DNA from 3 places in the Streptomyces sp. NPDC048415 genome. Region 2 is predicted to be linked to each of the others. Evidence: riboswitches for the same ligand, from Rfam matches in the RefSeq annotation. Region 2 holds a riboswitch; each other region holds the start of a gene.

Region 1 (9,684 bases), on a different contig from region 2:
GGGGTAGTCGCGCATGTTGTCTCTCCGTCCAGCGGGTTCGTACGAGATGGTGCTTCAGATTTGAAGCACTCCCGCGGGGAGAGACAGTACATGTGCTTTAAACTTCAAGCAACGCATTCGCGACAAGTGGTGCTCCAGGCGATGCGCGTGCTCAGGAGGAACGTCGCCGCCACGGCAGATCTTCCCCGGTGGCCCCCGGCTTTCCGCCCTGGATCGCCCGCGTGATGCTCGCGGAGATCTCCTCCAGCTGCGCGACCTGCTCCGGCGTCAGATGCTCGAAGACCGCCGCCCTTACCGTCTCCACGTGTCCCGACGCCGTCCGCTCCAGGACGGCCATGCCCTCGTCCGTGAGCACCGCGACATGGCCGCGCTTGTCGGTCGGACAGCCCTCGCGGCGTACCGCGCCGTCTTTCTCCAGCCGGGTCACCGCGTACGTCAGCCGGCTGCGCGTGATCTTCAGGATCTCGGCGAGTTCGGTCATCCGCAGCCGTCGGTCGGGCGCCTCGGACAGCATGGCCAGGACGGAGTAGTAAAGGTGGGGCATGCCGGCCTCCGCCTGGAGCTGGCGGTCGATCGTGTCCTCCAGGAGGGAGGCGGCGGAAATGTACGAGCGCCAGGCGCGCTGTTCGGCGGGGGAGAGCCAGCGGGTCGTCATGCGGCCAGTCTAGGTATTGTTTAAAAGTTGAACCACTGGACGGTGCCGGTCGCACAAACTGAGTGGTACCGGTTGAACCGCCAAGCCGTACCAAGCCACTGCGATCCGGAGGCTGCGCCCCCATGCCCCACCCCTATGTCCTGTTGTCCGCCGCCGTCTCCCTCGACGGCTTCCTGGACGACACCGGCCCCGAGCGGCTGCTGCTCTCGGACGCGGCCGACTTCGACCGGGTCGACGAGGTACGGGCGTCCAGCGACGCGATCCTGGTCGGCGCGGGCACGATCCGCTCGGACAACCCGCGGCTCCTGGTCAACTCCGCCGAACGACGCGCGGCACGGGTCGCCTCCGGGCGCCCGGAGTACCCCCTGAAAGTCACCGTCAGCGGATCGGGCGACCTCGATCCGAAGGCCCAGTTCTGGCACACCGGCGGCGAGAAGATCGTCTATACGACGGATGAGGGGGCGGGGCGGGCGGCGGAGCTCCTGGGGGGACTCGGCGTCGAAGTGGTGTCGACCGGGGCCGAACTCGACTGGCGTGTGCTGCTCGAACACCTCTATGGCGTACGGGGTGTGCGGCGCCTCATGGTCGAAGGGGGCGGGCGGGTCCACACCCAGCTGATGCGGGAGGGGCTGGCGGACGAGCTGCAGCTCGCCGTCGCGCCGCTGTTCGTGGGCGAGCCGGGCGCGCCGCGGTTGTTCGGGCCCGGGACGTATCCCTCCGGGCGGCTGCGGCTGGTGGAAACACGGGCCGTCGGGGACATCGTGCTCATCCGGTACGTGCCCACGGCGCCCGGGGCCGGGAGGCTCGCGTCCGCGACGGACCGGCGGTGGCTGGCGCTCGCGTGCGAGCTGGCGGGTCTGTGTCCGCCGTCGCGGACCGCGTTCAGTGTGGGGGCGGTGGTGGTGGCGGCCGACGGGACGGAGCTGGCGCGCGGGTACTCCCGCGAGGGGGACGATCCCGTCGTGCACGCCGAGGAGGCGGCGCTCGCCAAGATCGATCCCGCCGATCCGCGGCTGGGCTCCGCCACCGTGTACAGCAGCCTGGAACCTTGCGCTCGCCGTGCCTCCCGGCCGGCGCCGTGTGCCCGTCTGATCCTCGACGCGGGGGTGCGGCGAGTGGTCACCGCCTGGCGCGAGCCCGACACGTTCGTCGCAGGGGCCGACGGGAACGGGCTGCTCGTCGCCGAAGGCGCCGACGTCGTCGTACTCCCGGAGTACGAGGATCTGGCCGTGACCCCCAACCGCCACCTCTTGGCGTAGGCCCCGGGCCTGGGCCCTGCGCGGGCCCCCGGCCTGGGCCCCGCGCGGGTGAAGGGTTCTCGCCCGCTCCGCCCTTACGTCCCGCACCTGGGGCTCCGTCCCAGACCCCGCTCCTCAAACGCCGGAGGGGCTGGGTTTCCGCGTGTGCTTTTGGGTCCCGCGGATGGCGTACACTGGTTTCAACGACGCGGGGTGGAGCAGCTCGGTAGCTCGCTGGGCTCATAACCCAGAGGTCGCAGGTTCAAATCCTGTCCCCGCTACTGAAGGCCAAGGGCCGGAACTCGGATCACGAGTTCCGGCCCTTGGTGTTTTCCCTGGCCGCGTTTCCCTCGCCGCGTTTCCCCCACCGCGTTCTTCTCGCCGCAGACCACGTACTCCGCTCGGCCCACACCGCTCGCCTCCCTCCCTCGATCCGGGAAACCTGGACGAGTGGGGCAGCGAGGAGGCGGGCCAATGCCCCAGGATGCGTACGAGCGGGCCGGCGGACGCCTGCCCGGCGACCCCGTGCCCGACCCCGGCCTCGGCGACGCCACGCCGCACAGCGCCCCGCGGCACGGCGGTCCGAAGGACACCGGCCGGCGCAGGATCTCGTACGCCCGTGCCTTTGTGCGGGCACTCCCGGCGCTGCTCATCGTCACCGGGATCCTCTACGACTACCTCACCCCGTCGGACTTCACCGCCGCTCCCCTCCTCACGGCCGCCCCACTCGTCGCCGCGCCCCTCTACTCACTGCGCGGCACCGTCCTCACCGGCACCCTGACCATCGCCGCGCTCGTCACCGTCCACCTCAAGCTCGGTATCGCCCTGAACGTCGACTCGGTCACCGAAGTGGTCACCGTGGCGACAGCCGTCGGCCTGGCCGTCCTCATCAACATCCTCGTCCGCCGCAGCGACGAACGGCTCGCCTCGGTCCGGGAGATCGCCGAGTCCGCGCAGCGCGCCGTGCTGCCGGAGCCCGCGGAGCGGATCGGCGGCCTGGAGGTCGCCGCGCGGTACGAGGCGGCGCAGACGGACGCCTACATCGGCGGCGACCTCTACGCGGTGCAGGACTCCCCGCACGGTGTACGGCTGGTGGTGGGCGATGTACGCGGGAAGGGCATGGGTGCGGTGGCCGCCGTGGCGGTGGTGATCGGGGCGTTCCGGGAGGCGGCCGAGCAGGAGGCGACGCTGGAGGCGGTCGCGGGGCGGCTGGAACGGGCGCTGGCGCGCGAGGGCACCCGGCGCGACGGCCTCGACGCCTTCGAGGGGTTCACCACGGCCGTACTCGCGGAGATCCCGCACGGCGAGGACGCCGTACGGATCGTCAACCGCGGCCATCCCCCGCCCTTGCTCCTGCATACCGACGGCACCCTCGTCGCACTCGCCGCCGAGGACCCCGCGCTGCCGCTGGGGATGGGTGAGCTGGGCGCCTGGCCCGACCGGGCGGTGCGGGCCGGCTTCCCCCGCGGGGCGACGCTGCTTGTGCACACGGACGGGCTGTCCGAGGCCCGCGACGGGCGCGGGGACTTCTACGATCCTGTGGCGTGCCTCGCCGGCCGGCTCTTCGCCGGGCCCGGCGCGTTGCTGACCGCACTTGCCGACGAGGTCCGCCGGCACGCGGGCGGCGCTCTGGCGGACGACATGGCGCTGCTCGCCGTACGACGCCCCCAGTTGGTGGACGGCGTCCTTGATCGTTGTCACGAGGGGTGATCGTGTGACGCCTCTCCGATAACAACTGACACACCGTCAACTGAACGCGTGTTTATGGAGTGTGGTCAACTCGCCCGGTTTACCCCGGTCATGACCCCAAAGTCCTGGCCAAAAGCATGAACGATCAGTCCGAACAGCTTGGAATCCGGGGTCCGGGTCTATTAACGTTCGATAACGCAGCGCGGTCGTCCCAGCCGTCACAAGAGACGGCTCCGTGCGCACGCGCCGAATCCCGCGAGGGAACCGGGGAACCACCAACTTGGGGTGAATCGAGCGTATTCCGCCGTGGAAGCACGGCAGGTATACGCGCGTAGGAGACCTTCCTGCTCCGAACCCGTCAGCTAACCCGGTAGGCGAGAAGGAAGGAAAGGAGCGCGCCCACGTGGCGTCCAACCGGCCTGCCCAGAACACCTCGTTCGCGCCGAGTGATACACAGCCCTTCGGCTACGGCAACGACGAGGGCCCCTGGGAGGAGTGGAACCCCACCGAGGATTCCGTCCGTCCCGTGCGCGGCCGGCACCGCGTCAGCAAGCAGCGCGGCGGAGGACTCGCCCGCAGCTCCACGGTTCTCGGCGTCGGCGTCATAGCCGCCGTCGGCGCGGGCGGTATGGCCACCGCGGCGCCCGGCAAACCGCCGGTGTCGATCTCGCTGCCCGACCTGTCGTCGGTCACCGAATCGGCCAAGGCCCTGATCTCGGACGGCGGCTCCAGCGCCCCCAAGGGCTCCGCCACCCCGCTCACCAGCGCCGGCCTGACCAGCACCGACGCCGCCCAGGGCAGCACGGACGCGGGCGAGGCCCTGCGCGCCCGCATCATGCAGCAGGCCGAGTCGCAGCAGGACCAGGTCGACAACGCGGCCCAGGAGGCCGCCGAGGCCGCCGCCGCCAAGCAGGCCGTCGCGCTCGCCGCCAAGCAGCAGGACGACGCCGAGGCCAAGGCCGCGGCTACCAAGAAGAAGGCGGAGCAGGAGGCCAAGGCGAAGGCCGAGGCCGCGCGTCTCGCCGAGCTCGCCAAGAGCTACTCGCTGCCCACCTCCTCGTACACGCTGACCGGGCGCTTCGGCGACGCCGGCTCCATGTGGTCCTCCGGCTATCACACCGGCCTCGACTTCGCCGCGCCCACCGGCACGCTGATCAAGGCGATCCACAGCGGCACCGTCACGGAGGCGGGCTGGGCCGGCGCGTACGGCTATCGCACGATCCTCACCCTCGACGACGGTACGGAGCTGTGGTTCTGCCACCAGTCGTCGATCAGCGTCAGCGTGGGGCAGAAGGTCGCCACGGGTGACGTCATCGGACGCGTGGGCGCGACGGGCAATGTCACCGGGCCGCACCTGCACCTGGAGGTGCACCCCGACGGCGGCGGCGCGATCGACCCGATGGCGTGGCTGCGGGGCAAGGGCCTCAATCCCTGATCGCCCGGAGGGGAGCGGAATACGGCCATCCGGTGCGGGCGTTGAAACTGAGCATGACTTCTCTTCGTAAGCTCGGTTCCTCCGACCTCGAGGTCTTCCCGCTCTCCCTCGGCGGCAACGTCTTCGGCTGGACCTCGGACGAGGCCCAGTCCTTCGCCGTGCTCGACGCGTACGCGGCGGCCGGCGGCAACTTCCTCGACACGGCCGACTCCTACTCGGCATGGGTCGAGGGCAACAAGGGCGGCGAGTCCGAGACCATCATCGGCAAGTGGCTGAAGGCGCGCGGCAACCGCTCGGACATCGTGGTCGCCACCAAGGTCAGCCAGCACCCCGAGTACCCGGGGCTGTCCGGCGCCAACATCAAGGCCGCCGCCGACGCGTCCCTGCGCCGCCTCGACACCGACTACATCGACCTCTACTTCACGCACTTCGACAAGCCGGAAGTGCCGGTCGATGAGATCATCGGCGCGCTCGACGACCTGGTGAAGGCCGGCAAGGTGCGCCACATCGCCGCCTCCAACATCACGCCCGAGCGGCTCCAGGAGTCCCTGGAGTTCTCCGACCGCGAGGGCCTCGCGCGCTATGTCGCCCTCCAGCCGCACTACAACCTGGTCTCGCGCGACACCTACGAGGGCGCCCTGCGGGACGTCGCCTCCCGCGCCGGTCTCGCGGCCGTCCCGTACTTCTCCCTCGCGTCCGGCTTCCTCACCGGGAAGTACCGGCCGGGTACGACGGTCGACAGCGCGCGTGCGGAGGGCGCCGCCAAGCACCTGGACTCCGAGCGCGGGCTGCGGGTCCTCGCCGCCCTCGACGAGGTCGCCCAGGCCCACGACGTTCCCGTCGCCACCGTCGCCCTGGCGTGGCTGGCGGCCCAGCCGACCGTGGCGGCGCCGATCGCTTCCGCCCGCACGGTCGAGCAGCTGCCCGCGCTGATCGGGGTGGCGGAACTGGTCCTGACGGGCGGCGAGCTGGCCAGGCTGACGGAGGCGTCGGCCTGACGGGATCTTCTGGCGTGGGCCTGAGGGCGTCTTCTGGTGGGGGCGTGACGGCGTCTTCTGCCGAGGGCCTCGCGGCATCTTCTGGCGTGGGCGTGACGGCATCTCCCGTCGCGGGCCTGACGGCACTTCTGGTGTGGGCCTGACGGCGTCTTCTGCCGTGGGTGTGACGGCGCCTCCTGCCGCGCCGGGGGGACGTCCTTTTCGCCGCGGCGGGGATCTGCCGTGACGGCGCGATCCGGTCCGGCGGTGCCCAACTCTCCGCAGGTCTATGACCGATAGGGGTTGTACGCGGGAGACGGCGCCGCCGGCCTGTACTGCTGACCGTACGACGGGGCGTATCCGTACCCGTATCCGTGCGCCGGCCACGGTGGCGGGACCGGAACCACCGGAACCGGCGCCGTGACGCGCGCCGCGTAGGCGAGCGCCGGCCGGGCGACATCCCGGCGCCGCCACAGCGCGTCGAGCAACTCCCGCTCCCGTACGACGAAGTCGGCGCCCGCGCGGCCACGCCGCCCCCGGTGCCGAAGGAACGCGAGCGAGGTCGCGTACGCCTCGTACTCCGCGACCGAGCGCGCCGCGGCCTTCCCGAAGTGGTGGTGGGCGTACTCGCGGGCGAGCCGTCGCGCCCGCATCGAGCCGAGCACGTACGGCTCGGCCGGGGTCAGCCACCCGGCGACGGCGTACGCGGGCAGTTCCGAGCGCACCGTGCGCAGCTCGCGCTGCCGGGTCCAGACGACCAGCCAGGTCAGCAGCCCGAACGCTGGCACCATGAACGCGGCGTACACCGCGAAGAAGCCGTACTCCCCGAAGTTGGAGGAGCCGTTCCATACGGAGTGCATGCCCATGGCGAGCAGCAGCCCGGCGAGGGGAAGCAGGACACGGCGCAGCTGCTGGCGTTCGGCGGACAGCGCCGCGATGCCGAAGCCGATGCCGGTGAGCACCGTGAACAGCGGGTGCGCGAAGGGCGACATCACCACGCGGACGAAGAAGGTCGCGGCGGTGACGGACGCGAGTCCGCGTTCGCCGCTGAGCTGGTCGGTGCCGAAGGCGGTGCCGAGATAGAGGATGTTCTCGGTGAACGCGAAGCCGGTGGCGGTGACCCCGGCTATGACGACGCCGTCGACGATCCCGGTGAAGTCCCGTCTGCGGAAGAGGAAGACCAGCAGCACGGCCGCGGCCTTCGCGGATTCCTCGACTATGGGCGCTATGACGGTCGCGCCGAGGGTGTCGGCGCTGGAGGGATCCGCGGTCGCGGTCGCTATCCACTTGGTGGCGAAGCTGTTGGCGACGATCGCTATGAGCGCGGCGGCGCAGGCGCCCCAGGCGAAGGAGAAGATCAGGTTGCGCCAGGGGCCGGGCTCGACGCGGTCCAGCCAGCGGAACGCGGCAACCAGCAGGGGCACGGGGAACACCGCGAGCCCGAGACCGACCAGAAAGCCCTCGGTGCCGGTCTGTTCGCGGACGAGGGCCAGGATCACCAGCCCCGATATCGCGAGCAGCGTGCTCAGCGCGCCGTACCGGACCGATCTGCGCTGCCACCAGTGCGCATGCCGCAGCGCACGGCCCGCGGGACCGCTGGGGTGCGTCGGGTACGGGGGACAGGTGGCCACGGCATTGACCCTAACGAGGGGGGGCGGGGCCCGCGACGGTGCCCGGTGCGGCCCGCAGGGGTTTCAGTCGCCGGGAGCGTGCTGGTCTCGGTGCTGTACGCGCCGGAAGAGGAGGTCGTTCACCACATGACCCTTGTCCAGTCCCTGGCCCTCGAAACGGGTCAGCGGCCGGAAGCCGGGACGTGGCGCGTAACCGCCGTCGGGCTGGGTGTTCTCGAAGTCCGGGTGGGCGCTGAGTACTTCGAGCATCTGTTCGGCGTACGGCTCCCAGTCGGTCGCGCAGTGCACAAGGCCGCCCGGCTTGAGGCGGGTAGCGACGAGGTTCAGGAACTCCGGCTGGATCAGCCGCCGCTTGTGGTGCCGCTTCTTGGGCCAGGGGTCGGGGAAGTACACGCGCAGTCCGCTCAGGGACTCCGGCGGGAGCATCTCCCTGAGCAGGATGATCGCGTCGCCGTTGCCGACCCGGATGTTGGACAGGCCGTTGCGGTCCGCGAGATTCAGCAGGTTGCCCTGGCCGGGCGTGTGCACGTCCACGGCGAGGATGCCGGTGCCCGGGTCCTCGGCCGCCATCTGCGCGGTGGCCTCGCCCATTCCGAACCCGATCTCGAGCACGACGGGCAGGTCGGCCCCGAACAGCTCCGCCAGGTCGATCACCCGCTGCCCGTCGATGTCCAGCCCCCACTTGGGCCACAGCCGCTGCAACGCGTCCGCCTGCCCGGCCGTCACCCGACTCCGCCGCGGCTGAAAACTCCGAATCCGCCGCTCGAAATGCGACCCGGCGGGATCGGCCTTCGGCCCGTCGGGGAACCGGGGCTCACCCTTGGCACGGGTGTGACGCAGCGGGCCGCCACCGGCGCGGGTGGGCTGGGGGACATCGGGGGAGTCAATGGGCTCAGACACAGTGCTGACGATTTTACGGGCACGACTCAGCCCGTCCGGCATTTGAGGACGAGCGCGAAGCGCGACACGGGGGTCTGGGGCGAGCACTCAGGTTCTGGGGCGGCGAGCCCTCAGGTAGGGGACGGGTAGGGGCACAGGGGGCGAAAACCCCCTGTGCCGGCACCCGCGCCGGGCACCGGTCAGACCCCCGCCAGCGCGGCCAGCGCCCGCCGGGCAACCTCCCTGCCAATGGGCAGCGAAGCCGTCGCGGCGGGCGACGGCGCGTTCAGCACATGTACCGTCCGCGGCCCCTCCCGGATCAGAAAGTCGTCCACCAGCGTCCCGTCCCGCAGGACGGCCTGAGCCCGCACCCCCGCGGGGGCCCGCACCAGGTCGTCCGGCGTCACCGCGGGCAGCAGCCGCCGCACAGCCGCGGTGAACGCCGCCTTGGACACCGACCGCCGCAGCTCCCCACCCCCGTACCGCCAGTGCCGCCCCGCTATCCGCCATGTCCCCGGCCACGCCAGCGTCCCGCCCAGCTCCCTTGGCCGCACGACCCCCCACCCGTACCCCTCCCGGGCGAGCGCGGGAACCGCGTTCGGCCCGACGTGGACGTCTCCGTCGATGCCCCGCGTGAGATGCACCCCGAGGAACGGGAAGGCGGGGTCCGGCACCGGATAGACCAGCCCGTGCACCAGCTCGGGCCGCGCCAGTGAGTAGTACTCGCCCCGGAAGGGCACGATCCGCATCCCGGGATCGTCCCCCGCGAGCCGGGCGATCTCGTCGCAGTGCAGCCCCGCACAGTTGACGAGCACACGCGCGCGGACGACCGCGCCATCGGACGTGCGGACTGCGGCGCCGAGGCCGGCGCGCCGGTCGACGCCGACGACCGCCGCCCCGTACCGGATCTCGGCCCCGGAGGATTCCGCGAGCTGCCGGGCCACCGCGACGAAGTCGCAGATCCCGGTGGTGCCGACGTGGATGGCGGCGAGGCCGCGCACCTCGGGCTCGAACTCCGCCATCTGGGCGGCTCCCAGCTCCCGCACCGGAATGCCGTTCTCCCGGCCTCGCTGCACCAGCCCGTGCAGCCTGGGCAGCTCCGCCTTGTCCGTGGCGACGATCAGCTTGCCGGTGACGGCGTGGGCGATGCCGTACTCCGCGCAGAACTTGATCATCTCGG
Region 2 (9,684 bases):
GTGTTAATGCCGCAGCCCCGTCACGTTTACGGGATGTTGCGAAGTCCTCACACGTTCCGGTCGATCTCCGCCGCCGGGAAAACGGAGCCGGTGCGCGGCCGTCGCGCGCTCGGTGTGCACCGCGGTGATCGCCCGAGCCCGCTCACTGTCGCCGCGCGCGACGGCGTCGACGATGCCGCCGTGCTCCGCCCAGGACTCCCCGGGGCTGGCCGGCGCCTCCACCGCGTACATCCAGGCGATCTTGTGCCGAAGCTGGCCGAGTGTGGAGGTCAGCGCGGGGCTTCCGGAGGCCTGGGCGAGCGTCTCGTGGAACCAGCCGCCCAGCGAGCGCAGATCCTCGCTGTGACCCCTTCTGGCCCGCTCCTGGCCCAGCCTGACCAGGCCTCGCAGCACCTTGAGGTGGGCCTCCGTGCGGCGCTGGGCGGCCCGCGCGGCACCCAGCGGCTCCAGCAGCATGCGCATCTCCAGCAGGTCGGAGGCCTCCTGCTCGGTCGGTTCCGCGACGCACGCGCCCGCGTGCCGTCGGGTGACGACGAAACCCTCGGCCTCCAGGGTGCGCAGGGCCTCGCGCACGGGGACGCGCGAGACGCCGTAGCGGCGCGCGAGCAGTTCCTCGGTGAGCCGGCCGCCTCGCTCGTAGACACCCGCGACGATGTCGTCACGGATCGCCGTGCATACCGAGTGCGCCGGAATACGCATGCCCCGACCTCCGCTTTAATCCCCGCGAAACGCCATCGATTGACGCTTGTTCAGTGACTCTATTGCAGGAAGCCGGAATTTCCGATGGCAGGCCGGAATCCATGGATATTTTTTGGACAGACGGCCGCCCGAAACGACGATGCCCCGACTCGGATGAGCCGGGGCGTCGGAAGAGGTGAACCGGGTCGTCAGACGTTCACGCCGTGCGAGCGGAGGTAGCCGACGGGGTCGATGTCGGAGCCGTACTCGGCGGTCGTACGCGCCTCGAAGTGGAGGTGCGGCCCGGTGGTGTTGCCGGTGGCCCCGGAGAGGCCTATCTGCCGGCCCGGGGTGACCGACTGGCCCACCGAGACACCGATGGACGACAGGTGGCCGTACATGGTGTACGTGCCGTCGTGCATCTTGATCACGACTTGATTGCCGTAGGCGCCGCCCCAGCCGGCCGTGACGACCGTGCCGGAGCCGACGGCGTGGACGGAGGTGCCGGACGCGGCGTGGAAGTCGGCACCGGTGTGGCTGCCGGAGGACCAGAGGCTGCCGCCGGCCTTGTAGCCGGTGGAGATGTACGAGCCGGTGATCGGCAGCACGAAGGAGTTGAGGCGCTTGCGCTCGGCCGCGCGGGCGGCGCGCTCCTTGGCCTCGCGCTGCTGCTTGGCCTTCTCCGCGGCTCGCTCGCGCGCCGCCTCCTCGGCCTTCTTCAGCGCGGCGGCCTCGTCGGCCGCGCGCTGCTGGGCGGCGGCCTGCGCGTCGATCTGATCGGCGAGGGAACCACCGATGGTGATGGCCTGGGTCAGCCCGGTCTGCTCGACGGAGGAGTCCGCGGCGAGCGCCGGTGCGGCCAGGGTTCCGATGACACCGGTGGTGGTGAGCGCCGCGACGCCGATGGCGTTCGTGGTGGTGCGCTTCACGCGGCTCGGACGACGATGCTTCCCGGTGCTACACGTGAACGCCATGTAGGGGCTGGTCCTTTCCTTCCTTCTCGCCTACCGGGTTAGCTGACGGGTTCGGAGCAGGAAGGTCTCCTACGGACCCCCTCCGGGGAGGGTGTCCGATTCACCCCAGGGACTGCGTATGGGTCCCCGGCTCCCCTGGCTCGCGCCGTACGGGGACTCGGCGATGACTGTCCGGTGCCGCGGGCGCGGCGCACTGCCTGACGAACAGCCGGACCGACGCTAAACGGGGCATCTTTCAAACGACAAACGGATCACGGCTTTTGTAGTGCATGCCACAGGGCAGACAGGCAACCTCCCCATCAATACGGACAAATTGAGGACGAAGTCCGGGCAAAAAGAGACCCAGGTGACTCTTCAGTCACCTGGGCTCTCAGAGGTGCGGCCGCTCTACTCGGCCCGTACGACGCTCACTTCACCGATACCGAGGGCCTTGACGGGCTCCTCGATCTGCGCGGCGTCGCCGACCAGGACGGTTACCAGACGGTTGACCGGGAAGGCGTTCACGGCGGCAGCGGTGGCCTCCACGGTGCCGGTCGCGGCGAGCTGCTGATACAGCGTCGCCTGGTAGTCGTCCGGCAGGTCCTGCTCGACCTGGTCCGCGAGCGTGCTCGCGACGGCCGCCGCGGTCTCGAACTTGAGGGGCGCCACGCCCACCAGGTTCTGTACGGCGATGTCGCGCTCGGCGTCCGTCAGGCCCTCGGCGGCGAGGGTGCGCAGCACCTTCCACAGGTCATCGAGCGCTGGACCGGTGTTCGGGGTGTCCACCGAACCGCTGATGGCGAGCATCGCGACGCCCGTGCCGTCCGGGGCGGAGCGCAGCACCTGGCCGAACGCCCGCACACCGTAGGTGTAACCCTTTTCCTCGCGCAGGACCCGGTCCAGGCGCGAGGTGAGGGTGCCGCCGAGGCAGTACGTGCCGAGCACCTGGGCGGGCCACACGCGGTCGTGCCGGTCGGCGCCGACACGGCCGATGAGCAGCTGTGTCTGGACGGCGCCGGGGCGGTCCACGATGATCACGCGCCCGGTGTCGTCGGCGGTCACCGGCGGCACGGGACGCGGCTCGGCGGACGAGCCGCTCCAGGAGCCGAGAGTGTCGGCGAGCAGTGCGTCGAGATCGACACCCGTCAGATCACCGACGATCACCGCGGTGGCCGTGGCGGGGCGTACGTGCTTCTCGTAGAAGGCGCGTACGGCCGCCGAGTCGATCTTCTGGACGGTCTCCTCGGTGCCCTGGCGCGGGCGCGACATGCGCGAGGTCGCCGGGAACAGCTCCTTGGAGAGCTCCTTGGCGGCGCGGCGGGCCGGGTTGGCGGTCTCGTGCGGGATCTCGTCCAGCCGGTTGCGCACCAGCCGCTCGACCTCGCTGTCCGCGAACGCCGGTGCCCTCAGGGCGTCGGCGACCAGACCGAGCGCCTTGGACACGCGCGAGACGGGGACTTCGAGCGACAGGCGTACGCCCGGGTGGTCGGCGTGCGAGTCGAGGGTGGCGCCGCAGCGCTCCAGCTCGGCGGCGAACTCCTCGGCGGAGTGCTTGTCGGTGCCTTCGGAGAAGGCGCGCGCCATGATCGTGGCGATGCCGTCCAGGCCCGCCGGTTCGGCCTCCAGGGGCGCGGCGAGCAGCACCTCGACGGCGACGACCTGCTGGCCGGGGCGATGGCAGCGCAGGACCGTCAGGCCGTTGTCGAGCGCGCCTCGCTCGGGAGCCGGGAAGGCCCACGGCTTGGCCGCGCCGGCCTGGGGCTGCGGGTGGAAGTCCATGGTGGCGAGCTCAGTCACTTCGCCGCCTCCTCGTCCTCGTCGGCGGTGTTCTCGGTGGGCTCGTAGACCAGGACGGCGCGGTTGTCGGGGCGCAGGCGGGACTTGGCGACCTCCTGGACCTCCTCGGCGGTGACCTGGAGGACGCGCCGCACGGCGGTCAGGGCGAGCTGCGGGTCGCCGAACAGCACGGCGAAGCGGCACAGTTCGTCGGCGCGGCCCGCGACGGTGCCGAGGCGGTCCAGCCACTCGCGCTCCAACTGGGCCTGAGCGCGCTCCATTTCCTCGGCCGTGGGGCCCTCCTCGGCGAACCGGGCGAGCTCCTCGTCGACGGCGGCCTCGATCACCGGGACCTCGACGTCGCCGGACGTCTTCACGTCCAGCCATCCCAGGGAGGGTGCTCCGGCCAGCCGCAGCAGACCGAAGCCGGCCGCGACGGCGGTGCGGTCGCGGCGTACGAGCCGGTTGTAGAGCCGGGAGGACTCGCCGCCGCCGAGGACGGTCAGCGCCAGGTCGGCCGCGTCGGCCGCGCGCGTGCCGTCCTCCGGGAGCCGGTAGGCCGCCATCAGGGCGCGCGAGGGGACCTCCTCCTCGACGACCTCGCGCAACTGCTCGCCGATGGTCTCGGGCAGCGAGCCGTCGCGCGGGGCGGGCTTGCCGTCGTGCGCGGGGATGGAGCCGAAGTACTTCTCGACCCAGGCGAGCGTCTGCTCCGGGTCGATGTCGCCGACGACCGACAGGACCGCGTTGTTGGGCGCGTAGTAGGTGCGGAAGAACGCGCGGGCGTCCTCCAAGGTCGCCGCGTCCAGGTCCGCCATCGACCCGATCGGGGTGTGGTGGTAGGGGTGGCCCTCGGGGTACGCGAGAGCGGTGAGCTTCTCGAACGCGGTGCCGTAGGGCACGTTGTCATAACGCTGTCGGCGCTCGTTCTTGACGACGTCGCGCTGGTTCTCCATGGACTCGTCGTCGAGCGCGGTGAGCAGCGAGCCCATGCGGTCGGCCTCCAGCCAGAGGGCGAGCTCCAGCTGGTGCGTGGGCATCGTCTCGAAGTAGTTGGTGCGCTCGAAGCTGGTCGTTCCGTTGAGCGAACCGCCCGCACCCTGCACCAGTTCGAAGTGGCCGTTGCCCTTCACCTGGCCCGAGCCCTGGAACATCAGGTGCTCGAAGAGGTGAGCAAGGCCGGTACGGCCCTTGACCTCGTGGCGCGAGCCGACGTCGTACCAGAGGCACACCGCCGCGACCGGGGTCAGGTGGTCCTCGGAGAGCACCACGCGCAGGCCGTTGGCCAGGCGGTGCTCGGTCGCTGTCAGGCCGCCGGAGCCTGCCTCAGCTGTGGCCGTGTGACCCATGGGCATGTACGTCCCTTCGATCGCGGAAAACTGCCGATTTCCTGTCGGTCCTGCCACTGTATGCAAGCGCGCGGACAGCTGGCGAAGTTCCCGCGCCTCGTACGCCGAGAGCGAGACTCGTGGAGGCCCCGGGCGCGGCCCGGGGGCCCCTCCGAGACCCGCTACGGACGGGTCGCGGTCGGCGTTGTCAGTGGGGCGGTCCACAATGGTCCGCGTCAGAACCCGTTCATGCCCCGGCAGAGACTGTGAAGGAGCCGCAGCAGCGATGGCCCGCCGCAGCACGAAGACCCCGCCGCCCGACGACTCGTACGAGGAGAAGATCCTCGACATCGACGTCGTGGACGAGATGCAGGGCTCCTTCCTCGAGTACGCGTACTCGGTCATCTACTCGCGAGCCCTGCCGGACGCCCGTGACGGCCTCAAGCCCGTGCACCGCCGCATCGTCTACCAGATGAACGAGATGGGCCTGCGCCCCGACCGCGGCTATGTGAAGTGCGCCCGCGTCGTCGGCGAGGTCATGGGTAAGCTTCACCCGCACGGCGACGCGTCGATCTACGACGCGCTGGTGCGCCTGGCCCAGCCGTTCTCCATGCGCCTCCCGCTGGTCGACGGCCACGGCAACTTCGGCTCGCTGGGCAACGACGACCCGCCGGCCGCCATGCGTTACACCGAGTGCCGGATGGCCGACGCCACGTCACTGATGACCGAGTCCATCGACGAGGACACGGTCAATTTCACGCCGAACTACGACGGCCAGGAGCAGGAACCGGACGTCCTTCCGGCGGCGTATCCGAACCTCCTGGTCAACGGCTCTTCGGGCATCGCCGTCGGCATGGCGACGAACATGCCGCCGCACAACCTCGGCGAGGTCATCGCCGCCGCCCGTCACCTGATCCGCTACCCGGGCGCCGACCTCGACACGCTGATGAGGTATATCCCGGGCCCCGACCTGCCCACCGGTGGCCGGATCGTCGGCCTCTCCGGGATCAGGGACGCGTACGAGTCGGGCCGCGGCACCTTCAAGATCCGCGCCACGGTGTCGATGGAGAACGTGACGGCGCGCCGCAAGGGGCTCGTCGTCACCGAACTGCCCTTCACCGTCGGTCCGGAGAAGGTGATCGCGAAGATCAAGGATCTGGTCGGCGCGAAGAAGTTGCAGGGCATCGCCGATGTGAAGGACCTCACCGACCGCTCGCACGGCCTGCGCCTGGTCATCGAGATCAAGAACGGCTTCGTGCCGGAGGCGGTCCTGGAGCAGCTCTACAAGCTGACGCCGATGGAGGAGTCCTTCGGCATCAACAATGTGGCGCTGGTGGACGGCCAGCCGCTCACCCTGGGCCTCAAGGAGCTCCTCGAGGTCTACCTCGACCACCGCTTCGAGGTCGTGCGCCGCCGCAGCGAGTTCCGCCGCGGCAAGAAGCGCGACCGCCTGCACCTCGTCGACGGCCTCCTGATCGCCCTGATCGACATCGACGAGGTCATCCGGCTGATCCGCTCCAGCGACAACTCCGCGCAGGCCAAGGAGCGCCTGATGGGGCGCTTCTCGCTCAGCGACATCCAGACGCAGTACATCCTGGACACGCCGCTGCGCCGACTGACCAAGTTCGACCGCATCGAGCTGGAGTCGGAGCGCGACCGCCTCAACGGCGAGATCGACGAGCTGACCGGCATCCTGGAGTCCGACGCGGAGCTGCGCAAGCTGGTCTCGAGTGAACTGGCCGCGGTGGCCAAGAAGTTCGCCACCGACCGGCGCACCGTGCTCCTGGAGTCCGCGGGCACCCCCACCGCGACGGTCCCGCTGCAGGTGGCGGACGCCCCGTGCCGGGTGCTGCTGTCGTCGACGGGGCTGCTGGCGCGTACAGCGAACGGTGACCCCTTCGGGGAGGACCCGGACGGCAGGCGCACCAAGCACGACCTGATCGTCTCCGCGGTGCCCGCTACGGCCCGCGGCGAGATCGGCGCGGTCACCTCCTCGGGCCGTCTGCTCCGGCTGAACGTGATCGACCTCCCGCAGCTGCCGGAGACCGCGTCAGCGCCCAACCTCTCCGGGGGCGCGCCGATTTCCGAGTTCCTCTCCGCCCTGGAGGCGGACGAGACGGTGGTCTGCCTGACGACGCTCGACGAGTCGTCGCCGGGCCTGGCGCTCGGCACGGCGCAGGGTGTCGTCAAGCGTGTGGTGCCCGACTATCCCTCGAACAGGGAGGAGTTGGAGGTCATCACGCTCAAGGAGGGCGACCGGATCGTCGGCGCGGTCGAACTGCGCACCGGCGACGAGGACCTGGTCTTCATCACGGACGACGCCCAGCTGCTGCGCTACCAGGCCGCGCAAGTCCGCCCGCAGGGCCGTGCGGCGGGCGGAATGGCGGGCGTCAAGCTCACCGAGGGCGCGAAGGTGATCTCCTTCACGGCAATCGACCCGGCGGTGGACGCGGTGGTGTTCACGGTGGCGGGCTCGCGCGGCACGCTCGACGACTCCGTCCAGACGACGGCCAAACTGACCCCCTTCGACCAGTACCCGCGCAAGGGCCGCGCCACGGGTGGCGTGCGCTGCCAGCGGTTCCTGAAGGGCGAGGACTGCCTGTCGCTGGCCTGGGCCGGCCCGGCACCGGCGCGGGCCGCACAGCGCAACGGCACGCCGGCCGAGCTACCGGAGATGGACCCCCGGCGCGACGGTTCAGGCGTGTCCCTGGCGAAGACGGTGTCGGTGGTGGCGGGCCCGGTGTAGTCCCGGGTCAGCCCTCCCGGCCGGGTTCCTGTACGAAGCGCAGGACGCCCCACATGCTGTGCTCGTCGGCGTGTGGGGCGTCCTCCTCGCACGCTTCCAGTTGCTTTCCGAGGGCGGTGGCGTCGATGCCGGAGCCGATGAGCACGAGCTGGGTGCGGCGCGCGTCGGCCGCGGGCCAACGCTCCGGATAGAAGCGCAGGAACCGCCCGACGGCATGCACGACGTAGCGATGACCGCTGTCGTGGGCGCCGAAGTCGACGTACCCCTTGATGCGGTAGAGCCCCTCGGGCCTGCTGTCGAGGAACTCCATCAACCGCCGTGGACTGAGAGGGGCTTCGGAGGTGAAGGAGAGGGATTCGTAGGCGGAGTGCAGATGATCGCCATGATCGCCCTCGTCGTGCCGGTGAAGGTCGTCAAAGGACAACTGCCCGATGCGCTCCTCGGTCGGCCTGCAGTCGAAGAGGAACTCCGGATCGATCCGGCCGTAGGCGGCGGGCACCACGGCGGCCCGGTCGACGAGGTCCTGGACAACGCGGAGTACCCGCTCACCGTCCACCGCGCGATCGACCTTGTTGACGACGACGAGATCGGCGAGGGCGAGATGCCGCTCGATCTCAGGGTGCTTCTCGCGCGTACTGTCGAACTCGGCGGCATCGACGACTTCGACCAGCCCGCCGTACACGATCCGCGGATGCTCACTGGCCAGCACCATCCGTACGAGCTCCTGAGGCTCGGCAAGTCCGCTCGCCTCGATCACGATGACGTCGACGCGGGCTGACGGCTGGGCGAGCCGCTCCAGATACTGATCGAGCTCACTGGTGTCGACGGCACAGCACAGACACCCGTTTCCGAGGGACACCGTGGAATCCCCCAGCGCGCCCGCCACAGCCATGGCATCGATCTCGATCGCCCCGAAGTCATTGACGATCGCCCCGATCCGGCTGCCGCCGCTGCGGTGCAGCAGATGGTTGAGCAGGGTGGTCTTGCCGGAGCCCAGAAAGCCGGCGAGGACGACGACCGGGATCTGCTGCGGACTGGGCTGGCTCAACGGACGACCTCTTTCACACCGATGCGTACGCCGGCTCGCGGACCGGCTCCCGTACGAGCGCGCCTCACACGCCGGCACGCGTACGGGAATGCGTGCCGACCCAGGATACGAGCGGGCGGAACGACGCGAAGTGAACGATGGTTAACGGCGCTCGCGGTTGTTCTCTCCCTGAGCGATCCCGCCTACCAGGTGTGCTGGGAGCCGCCCAACACGCGCATGACGCAGGAAAGGTGGCGACAGCTCCTCGTCGCCAACTTGATCGTCAGCATGTGGAGCAGCGACTACAAGCTGGGATTCCTGGACGACCGCACAACTCGCGCCGTACTCAGCGACTACTTCCGTGGCGAGATCGGCCGCGCCTATTGGCACAACAGCGGGCCCTCATGGCACAGGTACTTCGACGAGGGCAGGGATGCCCGGCAGCGACGATTCGTCGACCTTGCGGAGGAGGCTTACGCCGCTGCTGTAGCCGCAGGTCCGCCCATCCTCACCCGCGACTACTTCGACCCCCCGGCCGCCCCTTCAGCCCCGTGAGCTCAAGGAAGACGCGGATGGCGGCGCCTGGGACACGCTCACCGACTGCTCGTCAGGGAGCGGCGGGAACCGGCACCGGTGCGCGCTTCCCCACGTACCGAGCCCCTGGACGGATGATCTTCGAGTCCTGGGCCTGTTCCAGGATGTTGGCGCTCCAGCCCACGACACGGGCCGCGGCGAAGGTGGGGGTGAACATCTCGCGGGGCAGGCCGCAGAGTTCCATGACCACGCCCGCGTAGAACTCCACGTTCGTGTGCAGCTCCCGTCCGGGCTTGAGCTCGGCCAGGATCGACTCCACCCGGCGTTCGACCTCGACGGCGAAGTCGACCAGCGGGCCGCCGAAACCCTGAGCGATGCCGCGGAGCATGCGTGAACGAGGGTCCTCCGTACGGTAGACGGGGTGGCCGAAGCCCATGATGCGGTCGCCCGCGAGGACGCGTTCGCGGATCCACGGGTCGATGCGGTCGGGGCTACCGATCGCGTCGAGAGTGTCCAGGGCCCGGCTGGGAGCGCCACCGTGGAGAGGCCCCGAGAGGGCGCTGACGGCACCTACGAGACATGCCGCCACGTCAGCGCCTGTCGAGGCGATCACTCGCGCCGTGAACGTTGACGCATTGAATC
Region 3 (9,684 bases), on a different contig from region 2:
CATGGTCGTTGATCGCGACGGAGATACGGAGGTCGTAGCCGCCGGGCTCCTCGGAGGAGTCGTCGAGATAGGGGAGGAGAGGGTGTGTGCGTGTGGGGGGCGCGACCCGGGCGTCCTCCAGCGCGTCGAGCGGGGTGATCCAGGCCGATACGGAGGTGGCGAAGGACTTGCCGAGGAAGGGGCCGAGGGGGACGTACTCCCAGGCCTGGATGTCTCGCGCCGACCAGTCGTTGAGGAGGCAGAGGCCGAAGACGTGCTCGCGGAAGGAAGAGAGGGGGACGGGGGTGCCCATGGCCGAGGGCGCGCCGACCACGAAGCCGACCTCCGCCTCGATGTCCAGGCGGATCGAGGGGCCGAAGACGGGCGCGGTGTCGGAGGGGGCTTTGCGCTGGCCCGACGGGCGTACGACATCGGTGCCGGACACCACGACCGTGCCGGAGCGGCCGTGATAACCGATCGGCAGATGCTTCCAGTTGGGGGTGAGGGAGTCGGCGGCGTCGGGACGGAAGATCTGGCCGACGTTCCGGGCGTGGTTCTCGGAGGCGTAGAAGTCGACGTAGTCCGCCACCTCGAAGGGGAGGTGCAGGGTGACGTCGGAGAGGGGGTGGAAGTGGGGTTCGAGGGTCTCCCGGTGGCTCGGGACCGTGACCCAGGCTGTGAGCGCGCGTCGTACGTCGGACCAGGCCGTGCGGCCCGCGGCGAGCAGCGGGTTCAGGGTCGGCCGCGCCAGCAGCTCGGCGTAGGGGGAGCCGAGCGCCCGGGCCGCCGCGCCGGCGTCGAGCACGTGGGCGCCGAGCCGCACACCGACGCGCCGCTCGCCGGCGCCGGCCGAACTGGCCGAACTGAACGAGTCGGCCGAACTGAACGAGCCGGGGGACTCGGTCAGGGAGAACACGCCGTACGGAAGGTTGTGCGGGCCGAAGGGATCGCCCTCGGGGACTTCGAAGGGGGGCATCGGTCGGTGCCTCGCTTTCGGGTTCGTACTCGCCATGTGATCCATGTGATCCATGCGATCCACGCGTTTCATGTGGTCGCGGCACACGTTACGGGGGAGTGGCCGTACAGCGGCAGTGCCTAAAGAGTTCGCAATGTCCGAAAAGGCCTTGTCGGACGTGTCAATTCCGGCTTAGCGTCCTTTGGGGGACGCGGACGGGGTGGGTCCGGTCCGTAGGGGGAATGCGTGGGGGGACCCGTGGCCAGGAGCTCCAGCAGTGTGCCGGTCGATGCCGATCGGGATGTTCCGGGCCTCATCGTGAAGTTCGGCGACTATCCGCTGCACCACGGCGGGGTGGGCGCCATCCGGAGTCTGGGCCGACTCGGCGTACCGATGTATGCGATCACGGAGGACCGTTACACGCCGGCCGCGAGCTCGCGCTATCTGCGGCGGGCGTTCGTCTGGCCGACGACCGGCACGGAGGAGCCCGAGCGGCTCATCGAGGGTCTGCTGCGCATCGGCCGCCGCATCGGCCGGCCGACGGTCCTCGTGCCGACGGACGAAGAGGCCGCCGTGCTGATCGCCGAGCACCAGGACGAGCTGACCGATCGCTTCCTCTTTCCGCGCGTGGACGCCAAGCTGCCGCGCCGCCTCGCCAGCAAGCGGGGGCTGCACGAACTGTGCGTGGAATACGGCATTGCCAGCCCGGCGGCGGCCTTTCCGGAGTCGTACGAGGAGATCGTCGCCTTCGCCGAGAGCGCTCGCTTCCCTCTCGTCGCCAAGAACCGCGAGGCGTTCGTGCGCCGCAGCCGGCCGGCGGTGAACGGGACGACCAGGATTCCGACCCGCGAGGGACTGCTGACGCTTGCCAAGGACTGGGGGGCGCAACCGGGAGTGATCCTCCAGGAGTACCTGCCGAGGGAGGAGGCCGAGGACTGGATCGTGCACGCGTATTTCGACGCGGAGTCGACGCCGCTCGCGATGTTCACGGGCGTGAAGGTCCGCTCCTGGCCCCCGCACGCGGGAATGACGGCGAATGCGTACGTCGTCGACAATCCGGAACTCGCGGACCTCGCCGCGCGTTTCATCAAACAGATCGGCTTCAGCGGCGTCATCGACCTCGACCTGCGCTTCGACCGGCGCGACGGACAGTACAAGCTCCTTGACTTCAACCCACGGATGGGCGCGCAGTTCCGGCTCTTCGAGAACGAGTCGGGGATCGACGTCGTCCGTGCCATGCATCTGGATCTGACCGGGCGCACCGTTCCCGAGGGGGAACAGCGGGCCGGTCACCGGTACATCGTGGAGAACATCGACCTGCCGGCCCTGCTCGCCTACCGGCGCAGCGGCTATACGACACCGCACGCGCCGGCTCGCGCGAGCGGTACGGAGCTGGCCTGGCTCGCGGGTGACGACCTGCGGCCGTTCTTCACGATGCTCGCGCGCTTCGTGCGGCCGGGCGCGAAGCATCTGTATCAGCTGTGGCGGACCAACCGCCTTGGCAGTACCAACAGTTCCACCGCGAAGTAGACGTAGTACGTCCTGGGGAGGGGACTTCGTGATTCATCCGGTAGCAGTCATCGGTGCCGGGCCATTCGGCCTGTCCACCGCCGCCCATCTGCGGGCGCGCGGTATTCCGGTGCGTGTCTTCGGCGAGCCCATGGTGAGCTGGCGCGATCACATGCCCGAGGGGATGCTTCTGAAGTCGACCCCCGCCGCGTCCTCCATCGACGCCCCGCAGCGTGGGCACACGCTTCTCGATTACTGCAATGCGGCGGGCATACCGCGTCTTGTCACGGACGAGGACATCATCCCGGTCGAGACGTTCATCGCGTACGGGGAGTGGTTCCAGCAGAAGCTGGTGCCCGAGCTGGAGCGGGTGCGGGTCGTCTCGGTGGACCGTAAGGGGGGCCGCGATGGCTCCGGTGGCTCGGGAGGCTCCGGTGGCTCCGGTGGTTTCGAACTGAAGCTGGACTCGGGGGAGTTGTTCACGGCGCGGGCGGTTGTGGTGGCCACCGGTCTGTCCGGGCTGGCCCATCTGCCGCCCGAGCTCGCGGGCGCGGCAGCCGACGGACCCACTCCCACGGGCCCTGTCTCCCACAGTTCCCAGCACCACGACCTGAGCCGGTTCTCCGGCAAGGAGCTGATCGTCGTCGGCGCGGGGCAGTCCGCCCTGGAGACGGCGGCGCTCGCGACGGAGGCGGGCGCGCAAGTGCGGGTCGTCTCGCGGGGCAAAGGCGCCGTCTCCTTCGGCGCGCCCCCATGGGACCAGCCGAAGCTGCGCCCTGAGTCGCCCTTCGGGCGCGCCTGGTCCCTGTGGGCGCTGACCTATTACCCGGGGCCGTACCGCTATCTGCCCGCCCAGGCCCGGCACTATCTGGTCCGCCGCGTGCTCGGTCCGCTCGGCGCCTGGTGGCTCCGCGACCGCTTCGAGGGCAAGGTCGGCGTCCGTGAGGTCCAGCGGATCGTCAGCGCCGACGCCTCCGAGGGCAGCCCCGTCCTCGCTGTCCAGACCCACGGCGGCCGGGTAGAGAAGCTCTCCGCCGACCATGTCATAGCCTCGACCGGCTATCGCGTCGACATCGCCGCGATGGACTTCCTCGGGCACGAGCTGCGCACCGAGTTGTCGGTCAGCCGGGGCACGCCCAAGCTGGGCGCAGGGCTTCGGTCGTCGGTGCCCGGGCTGTACTTCACGGGGTTGCCGGCGGCGGCTTCGTACGGGCCGGTGATGCGGTTCGTGTGCGGGACGGAGTTCGCCTCACCGCGACTGGCCAAGCATCTGGTGGCCGCGCACGGGTGAGCGCGACTGGCCAAGCATCTGGTGGCCGCGCATAGGTGGGTTGGTGGAGGCACGGGCGGCGCCATGACGGGAAGGCGCCTCCTGGTCGTCAGGCCTCTTCGGTGAGGGTCCAGGCGCCGGAGTTTCTCCGTGGGGCGGGGAGGACTTTCCACTTCGAGAGGTCGCCGTCGGTGTCCGGGTTGCCCGAGGGGAGCATCCCTCGGGCGTCGGCCTCGAAGTAGAGGCGGTGCGCCCAGTATTCGGGGAGTTCGTGGCCCAGGAGGTCTTCTCCCACGGGTTCGAATTCCTCGGCGGCGTACCGCTCGTTGATCCGCGCGACCGCCTCCGCGCGGGAGATCCCGAAGCGTGTCACCAGTACGTCCGCCATGTCGCGGAAGTAGTCGAGCCACTCCTCGTCGAGGCGCATCAGGAACTCGCCGGTCCTCGGGGCGCTCTCGTAGATCGCGGCCAGCTGCCAGGTCAGGAAGTCGGCGATCAGCTCTGGAGGGTTGGCGGCCCGGGTGGCGGTGATCTCCCATCCCGGGCAGTCCATGTCGAAGACGACGATGGGGAGGGGGCGGCCGAAGATCTCCGTGAGGAGGCCGCTGGAGTGGAGGTGGCGGGCCAGTTCGATGCAGGTGTCGGCGAAGTGGTTGACCAGGGCCTCGTACTGGTCCTCACTCGCGTCGTCGCCCTCGTCGCCCTCGTCGCCCTCGTCGCCCTCGTCGCCCTCGTCGCCCTCGTCGCCCTCGTCGCCCTCGTCGCCCTCGTCGCCCTCGTCGTCGAACCAGAGGCCGAGGTGCTTGACGTCATCGACGTACAGGGGGCTTCCGGCCGGGTCCTCGGGCACGTTGCCGAGCGTTTCGAAGCCGTCCAGGAGCCAGTAGGCGTAGTTCCAGCGGGCCTCGCCCGGGTCCTCCGGGTACACCGACTGCTGGTACTGGGTCTCGGTGTTGTATCCGATCGCCACGTACGGGCGGCGGGAGTCGTAGTCGATCCGCCAGATGCGGAAGGAGAGAGCGTAGATCTCGGGCTTGGGAGCGTCCGGGAAGCGCCGGATGATCGCTTCAGCGGCCGTGCGGAGGTGCTGTTGGAAGGGAGTCACTCCCCGCTCGGAGGGCGTGAGGGTCATGTCTCTCCCTGGAGCTTCCCGATGGAATTGCCCAACGGACTTACCCAACGGACTTACCCAAGGGACTTGCCCGATGGACTTTCCTGATGAAGGGCTGCGGCTCCTGGCGCGCGTGGGAGCCCGCGCTCGGATAATCCCGCACGCCGGGAGTGGCGTTGGTACGCCCCCCACCGCCAAGCACCGCTCTTACCGCCCGTATCGACGGATATCACCCGTACCGACCGTGTGGTGAGCGGCGTTGCTGACGGGATACCGGACGTCGTCCGGTTCACGCCGGGCCGATGAGTCGTTCGATCCGTATTCTTCGGATCATGGCCGCTCCGACTGCATATTCACTCATCGCCACTGACCTGGACGGAACGCTGCTGCGCGGCGACGACACACTCTCCGACCGGTCCCGGGCAGCGTTGGCGCGGGTGGCCGAGGCGGGCGCCCAGCATCTCGTGGTGACGGGTCGCCCCGCCCCGAGAGTGCGACCGCTGCTCGACGAACTCGGCGGTGAGGGACTGGCGGTGTGCGGCCAGGGGGCGCAGTTGTACGACGCCGGGACGGACCGTCTGCTCTGGTCGGTCACCCTGGACAGGGAGTTGGCGGAGACGGCGCTCGGCAAGATCGAGGCAGAGGTCGGGCTGCTGTACGCGGCGGTGGACCAGGACGGCGTGGACGGGCTGACGCTCATCGAGCCGGGGTACGTGATGCCGCATCCGACGTTGCCGGCGGTGCGGGTGCGGCGGCGCGACGACCTGTGGACCGAACCGATCAGCAAGGTGCTGCTCCGTCACCCGTTCCTGACCGACGACGAGTTGGCGTCGGCGGCGCGGGGAGTGGTCGGTTCGCTGGCTACGGTCACCATGTCGGGGCCCGGCACCGTCGAACTCCAGCCATGCGGCGTGACCAAGGCGACGGGCCTCGCTCTCGCCGCGGCCCACCTCGGCCTCACCCCCCGCACCACCCTCGCCTTCGGCGACATGCCCAATGACATCCCCATGTTCGACTGGGCCGCCCGTGGGATCGCCATGGCCAACGCCCACCCGGAACTCAAGGCGGTGGCCGACGAGGTGACCCTGTCGAACGAGGAGGACGGGATCGCGGTGGTGCTGGAACGGCTCTTCGGGGGCTCGGAGAGCCGGTCATCCCGGGTGAACAGCACCTCGTGAGTCGGTCGCTCAGTAGGCGCCGTTGACGTTGTCGATCGAGCCGTACTTCGCCGCCGCGTAGTTGCAGGCCGCCGTGATGTTCGCGACCGGGTCATAGGGATCCATGGCGGTGCCCGGGACGTGGTAAGCGGTGAAGGTGGGGTCGATGACCTGGAGGAGGCCCTTGGAGGGGATGCCGGCGGCGGCGTTGGAGTCCCAGTTGTTGATGGCCAGCGGGTTGCCCGAGGACTCGCGCATGACGTTGCGGTGGATACCGTCATAGCTGCCCGGGATGCCCGACTTGGCCATGATGTCCAGGGACTGCTTGATCCAGCCGTCGAGGTTGTTGGTGTACGTCTTCGCGGAGGCGGGGGTGGCGGTGGACGCGCTCGCCGACTTGGTGGCCGTGGCCGACACGGCTGTCGCCGACTTTGCGGACGTTTTGGTGGTTTTCGTACCGACCGTCAGCGTGAGGCCCGGGTGAATCAGTGTCGGGTCGTTGCCTATGACCGCGCGGTTGGCCTTGTACAGATCTTGCCAGCTGCCGGCCGTGGCGTGGTCCTTCGCGATCTTGGACAGGGTGTCGCCCGCGACCACCTTGTAGGTGACGAGCGAGACCTGCGGGACGGCGGCTTGTGCGACCTGTGCGACCTGTGTCGTCTGGGTGGCGGCGTGCGCGCCGGTCGCGCTCACGAGCGGGAGTGCGAGTGCGGCTCCGCTGGTTCCCACGGCGACCATGCCGCGGGTGAGGGGGCTGGTTCTGGGGCGGCGGTGCTTGCCTCGTCGGGCCATGACGAACGTCCTCTCCGGTGCCTGCGAGGTGAGCTGTCGGGTTCGGGCGGGAGCTGCCCGGCCGCGCGATGAGCGCGACTTCACCCCTAGCCGTTCCGGTGTCCGGATCGGCGGCTTGCCTGGGTCCCCCGCTCCTGCCGTGCGTGCGTGGGTGGGTGGGTTTCCGGGCGGCGGCAGGATTCGGCGATCCGCTCGGATCGACGTGAAGGTATGCGAGAGCACATGTCCGTAACAAGGCCGGATTTCCCGGTGAAGATCGCTTTCGCCTGATTGCGGCAGGGGTGAAACGTCCGATTGTGCCGGAATTCGATCCTCAACTTGCCTTTCGCAAAGGGGGGATCGCTGCGGGCCGCGAAACGCCCGACGCCGTCAGGCGTGACCCAATTCACGCGACCAATCCGAATCAAAGCGGCAAGCAGCGCAACTCGGGCATTTATGTTTCCAGCGTCCAGGCCGTGGAGTGCCTGGGCGGCGCCGGCCGTACCTCCCACACGGAGAGGTCCTTGTCCGGGTCGTCGTCGGGGAGGCGACCCGCGTTGGGCTCGAAGTAGAGCCCGTAGCCCCAGTATTCGGGCAGTTCGCGGCACATCGGCTCGGGATAGCCGGCGAACTTCCGCCCCTCGTATGCCCGGTTGATCCTCGCCACGGCCTCGGCGCGCGGGATTCCGAAGCGCGTGACCATCTCGTGGGCCATCTCGCGGAAGTACCCGAGCATGCCCTCGTCGAGGTCCATCAGGAATTCCTCGGTCCGCGTCCGCGCCATGACCTCAGAATCACCTACGGCACCCCCGAGTCTCTAGCCCGCCGTGCGCGGGATCCTCTTCTCCCAGGTCCGGTGGAAGACCACCTCGTCGCCGTCCCTGCAGATGACCTCGTTGGCGGTGATGAAGGCCTCGGCGTCGCAGGTGATGTCGGATGTCGTCGAGATACGGGCATCCCAGGGCAGGTCCGGGCGGTGGAAGCGGATCGACCAGGTCGAGCGGGCGCGGGCCGAAAGGGGGTCCGAGGCGTCGATCGTGTACGTCTCCAGTGCGTCCTCGGTGAATTCGAGGCCGTCGGGGTAGACGCGCGTGCCGCCGTAGCGCGGGTCCACTTCCAGGCGCCAGGTGCCGGCGGCCACGTCGCGGACGACCAGGCGTTCCGGCCGGGGCTCGTCCAGTGTGGCGGGGGAGACCACGCCCAGGGGTTCGGACTGCTCCGGCGCCTCGAAGGTGATCGGCTTCGACCCCGCCGCCGAGGATGCCGACTCCCTTGTGCGCACCGGGAGGTCCAGCGTGCTTCCGGTGGGATCCAGGGTGAAGCCCGTCTCCGAGCCCGGCTGGGGCCAGATCCAGGGCCAGTACGCCGAGGAGACGGCGAGACGGATGCGGTGCCCCGGCGGGAACGCGTAGCCGATGCTGTTCAGCTCGAAAACCACGTTCTCCGTAGAACCCTGTTTCCAGGGAACCGCCTGGTCACGGCCGTGGCGCGCTGACAGGTTCAGTACACCTCGGGTGACGAGCGTCGAGGCTCCGTCGGGGGCCACGTCGCAGAGGCGGGCGATCACCTGCCCCCGGGGAGACGAGGACGTCAGCCGCAGGTCGACCCTCGGGCGGCCCAACACCCAGGTCTCCTCCGGCACTTCGAATTCGAAGCAGGCCGACCTGGCGTCCTCCTCCCGCTGGTCCGGGGGCAGGTCCGCGTCGTTCCCCAAGGGAAAGAAGCGGCCCGCGTCCACTCCGGTGTGCTGAGGGGACCGGACGAGGACCGGAGGGCCCTGGAGCTCGTACGCGGTCGGGGTCACTGAGGGGGAGGGCCAGGCCGGGTCGCCCACCCAGCGGCCGGGGAGAGACGGGTACGTCGTCGCCGGGGGATGCGCGTCCATGACGTACGAGCGCAGGACGGGTTCCGCCATCACGCCCGTGTCGGTCTCCCGCAGCCAGTGGTCCCACCAGCGCAGCGTCTCCTGGAGGAAGCCGATCGCCGGGCCGGGCGGCAGGCCCCGGTCCGGGTACTGGTGCGACCAGGGGCCGATCAGGCCTCGTACACGGTCCGCGGGAAGGTTCTCGACCAGGCGCAGCACCGTGTCGCGGTACGGGTCGTGCCAGCCGCCGACCGCCAGCACCGCCGCCCGGATCGCGCCGTAGTCCTCGCAGACGCTGCCGTGCCGCCAATACGCGTCCCGGGTCTGGTGTGCCAGCCAGGTGTGGACGAAGGGGTCCACCGCCTCCAGGCGCTTCACCCACATGTCACGCCACATCACCTCGCCCACGTGGACGGGGTCCGGTGGGCGGGAGACGAAGGCGAGCATGGTGGCCGCCCAGGCGTGCATGTCGACGGCGAGGACGGAACCTCCCATGTAGTGCGCGTCGTTGTCATAGCGATCGTCCGTCGAGCAGACCGTGACGATCGCCTTGAGCGGCTCGGGCGCGAGGGCCGCGATCTGGAGGGAGTTGAAGCCGCCCCAGGAGATGCCGAACATGCCCACCCGGCCCGAGCACCAGGGCTGGGCTGCCAGCCAGTTGACGACTTCCACCCCGTCGGCCAGCTCGACCTCGGAGTACTCGTCCGTCGGCAAGCCCTCCGAGTTGCCGTGACCGCGCACGTCCACGCGGACGGAGGCGTAGCCGTGACCGGCGTACCAGGGGTGGCGCTGCCAGTCGCGGGGCGCGGTCCAGTCGGTGAGGCGGTACGGGAGGTACTCGAGGAGGGCCGGTACGGGCTCGTCGGTCAGCGGGCGCCAGACCCGCGCGTACAGACGGGTGCCGTCCGGTAGGGGGATGAGGACGTCCTCGTGAGCCGTCTCGTAGGGGAAGGACGTACGCATGCGCATGCTCATGGGGAGGACCTCAGTGGACGGGGTGCATCTTGTGGCGCAGCCGGCCGCGCTCCTCGGGCGTCACCCGGGGGCCGGCGAACATCAGCGCGAAGT

The links. Region 2 has a riboswitch for cyclic di-AMP ahead of AB0D27_RS09760 (M23 family metallopeptidase). Riboswitches for the same ligand answer to the same signal wherever they lie in the genome.
Region 1: it holds a riboswitch for cyclic di-AMP, as region 2 does, so the genes downstream of both, AB0D27_RS38180 (M23 family metallopeptidase) here and AB0D27_RS09760 (M23 family metallopeptidase) in region 2, are expected to answer to the same signal.
Region 3: it holds a riboswitch for cyclic di-AMP, as region 2 does, so the genes downstream of both, AB0D27_RS13765 (LysM peptidoglycan-binding domain-containing protein) here and AB0D27_RS09760 (M23 family metallopeptidase) in region 2, are expected to answer to the same signal.

What each region holds. Positions count from the first base shown of each region.
Region 1 covers NZ_JBEZKJ010000100.1:13,359-23,042, forward strand. Annotated here, with positions in the region: gene ribA (GTP cyclohydrolase II) at 1-15, opposite strand, end outside; gene AB0D27_RS38160 (MarR family transcriptional regulator) at 152-655, opposite strand; gene AB0D27_RS38165 (dihydrofolate reductase family protein) at 778-1,914, shown strand; tRNA gene AB0D27_RS38170 (tRNA-Met) at 2,101-2,174, shown strand; gene AB0D27_RS38175 (PP2C family protein-serine/threonine phosphatase) at 2,368-3,603, shown strand; cyclic di-AMP (ydaO/yuaA leader) riboswitch at 3,817-3,974, shown strand; gene AB0D27_RS38180 (M23 family metallopeptidase) at 3,986-5,017, shown strand; gene AB0D27_RS38185 (aldo/keto reductase) at 5,071-6,015, shown strand; gene AB0D27_RS38190 (PrsW family intramembrane metalloprotease) at 6,282-7,625, opposite strand; gene trmB (tRNA (guanosine(46)-N7)-methyltransferase TrmB) at 7,689-8,525, opposite strand; gene lhgO (L-2-hydroxyglutarate oxidase) at 8,705-9,684, opposite strand, start outside.
Region 2 covers NZ_JBEZKJ010000009.1:118,115-127,798, reverse strand. Annotated here, with positions in the region: gene AB0D27_RS09765 (GntR family transcriptional regulator) at 4-699, opposite strand; gene AB0D27_RS09760 (M23 family metallopeptidase) at 888-1,652, opposite strand; cyclic di-AMP (ydaO/yuaA leader) riboswitch at 1,665-1,825, opposite strand; gene AB0D27_RS09755 (pitrilysin family protein) at 2,040-3,428, opposite strand; gene AB0D27_RS09750 (pitrilysin family protein) at 3,425-4,762, opposite strand; gene AB0D27_RS09745 (DNA topoisomerase IV subunit A) at 5,022-7,481, shown strand; gene AB0D27_RS09740 (GTP-binding protein) at 7,489-8,529, opposite strand; gene AB0D27_RS09735 (DUF6082 family protein) at 8,446-9,063, shown strand; partial or broken gene AB0D27_RS09730 (citrate synthase/methylcitrate synthase) at 9,116-9,684, opposite strand, start outside.
Region 3 covers NZ_JBEZKJ010000016.1:19,468-29,151, reverse strand. Annotated here, with positions in the region: gene fahA (fumarylacetoacetase) at 1-955, opposite strand, end outside; gene AB0D27_RS13785 (ATP-grasp domain-containing protein) at 1,193-2,464, shown strand; gene AB0D27_RS13780 (FAD-dependent oxidoreductase) at 2,493-3,734, shown strand; gene AB0D27_RS13775 (hypothetical protein) at 3,823-4,845, opposite strand; gene AB0D27_RS13770 (HAD family hydrolase) at 5,157-6,002, shown strand; gene AB0D27_RS13765 (LysM peptidoglycan-binding domain-containing protein) at 6,012-6,773, opposite strand; cyclic di-AMP (ydaO/yuaA leader) riboswitch at 6,779-6,937, opposite strand; gene AB0D27_RS13760 (hypothetical protein) at 7,207-7,536, opposite strand; gene AB0D27_RS13755 (CocE/NonD family hydrolase) at 7,570-9,585, opposite strand; partial or broken gene AB0D27_RS13750 (oligopeptide:H+ symporter) at 9,626-9,684, opposite strand, start outside.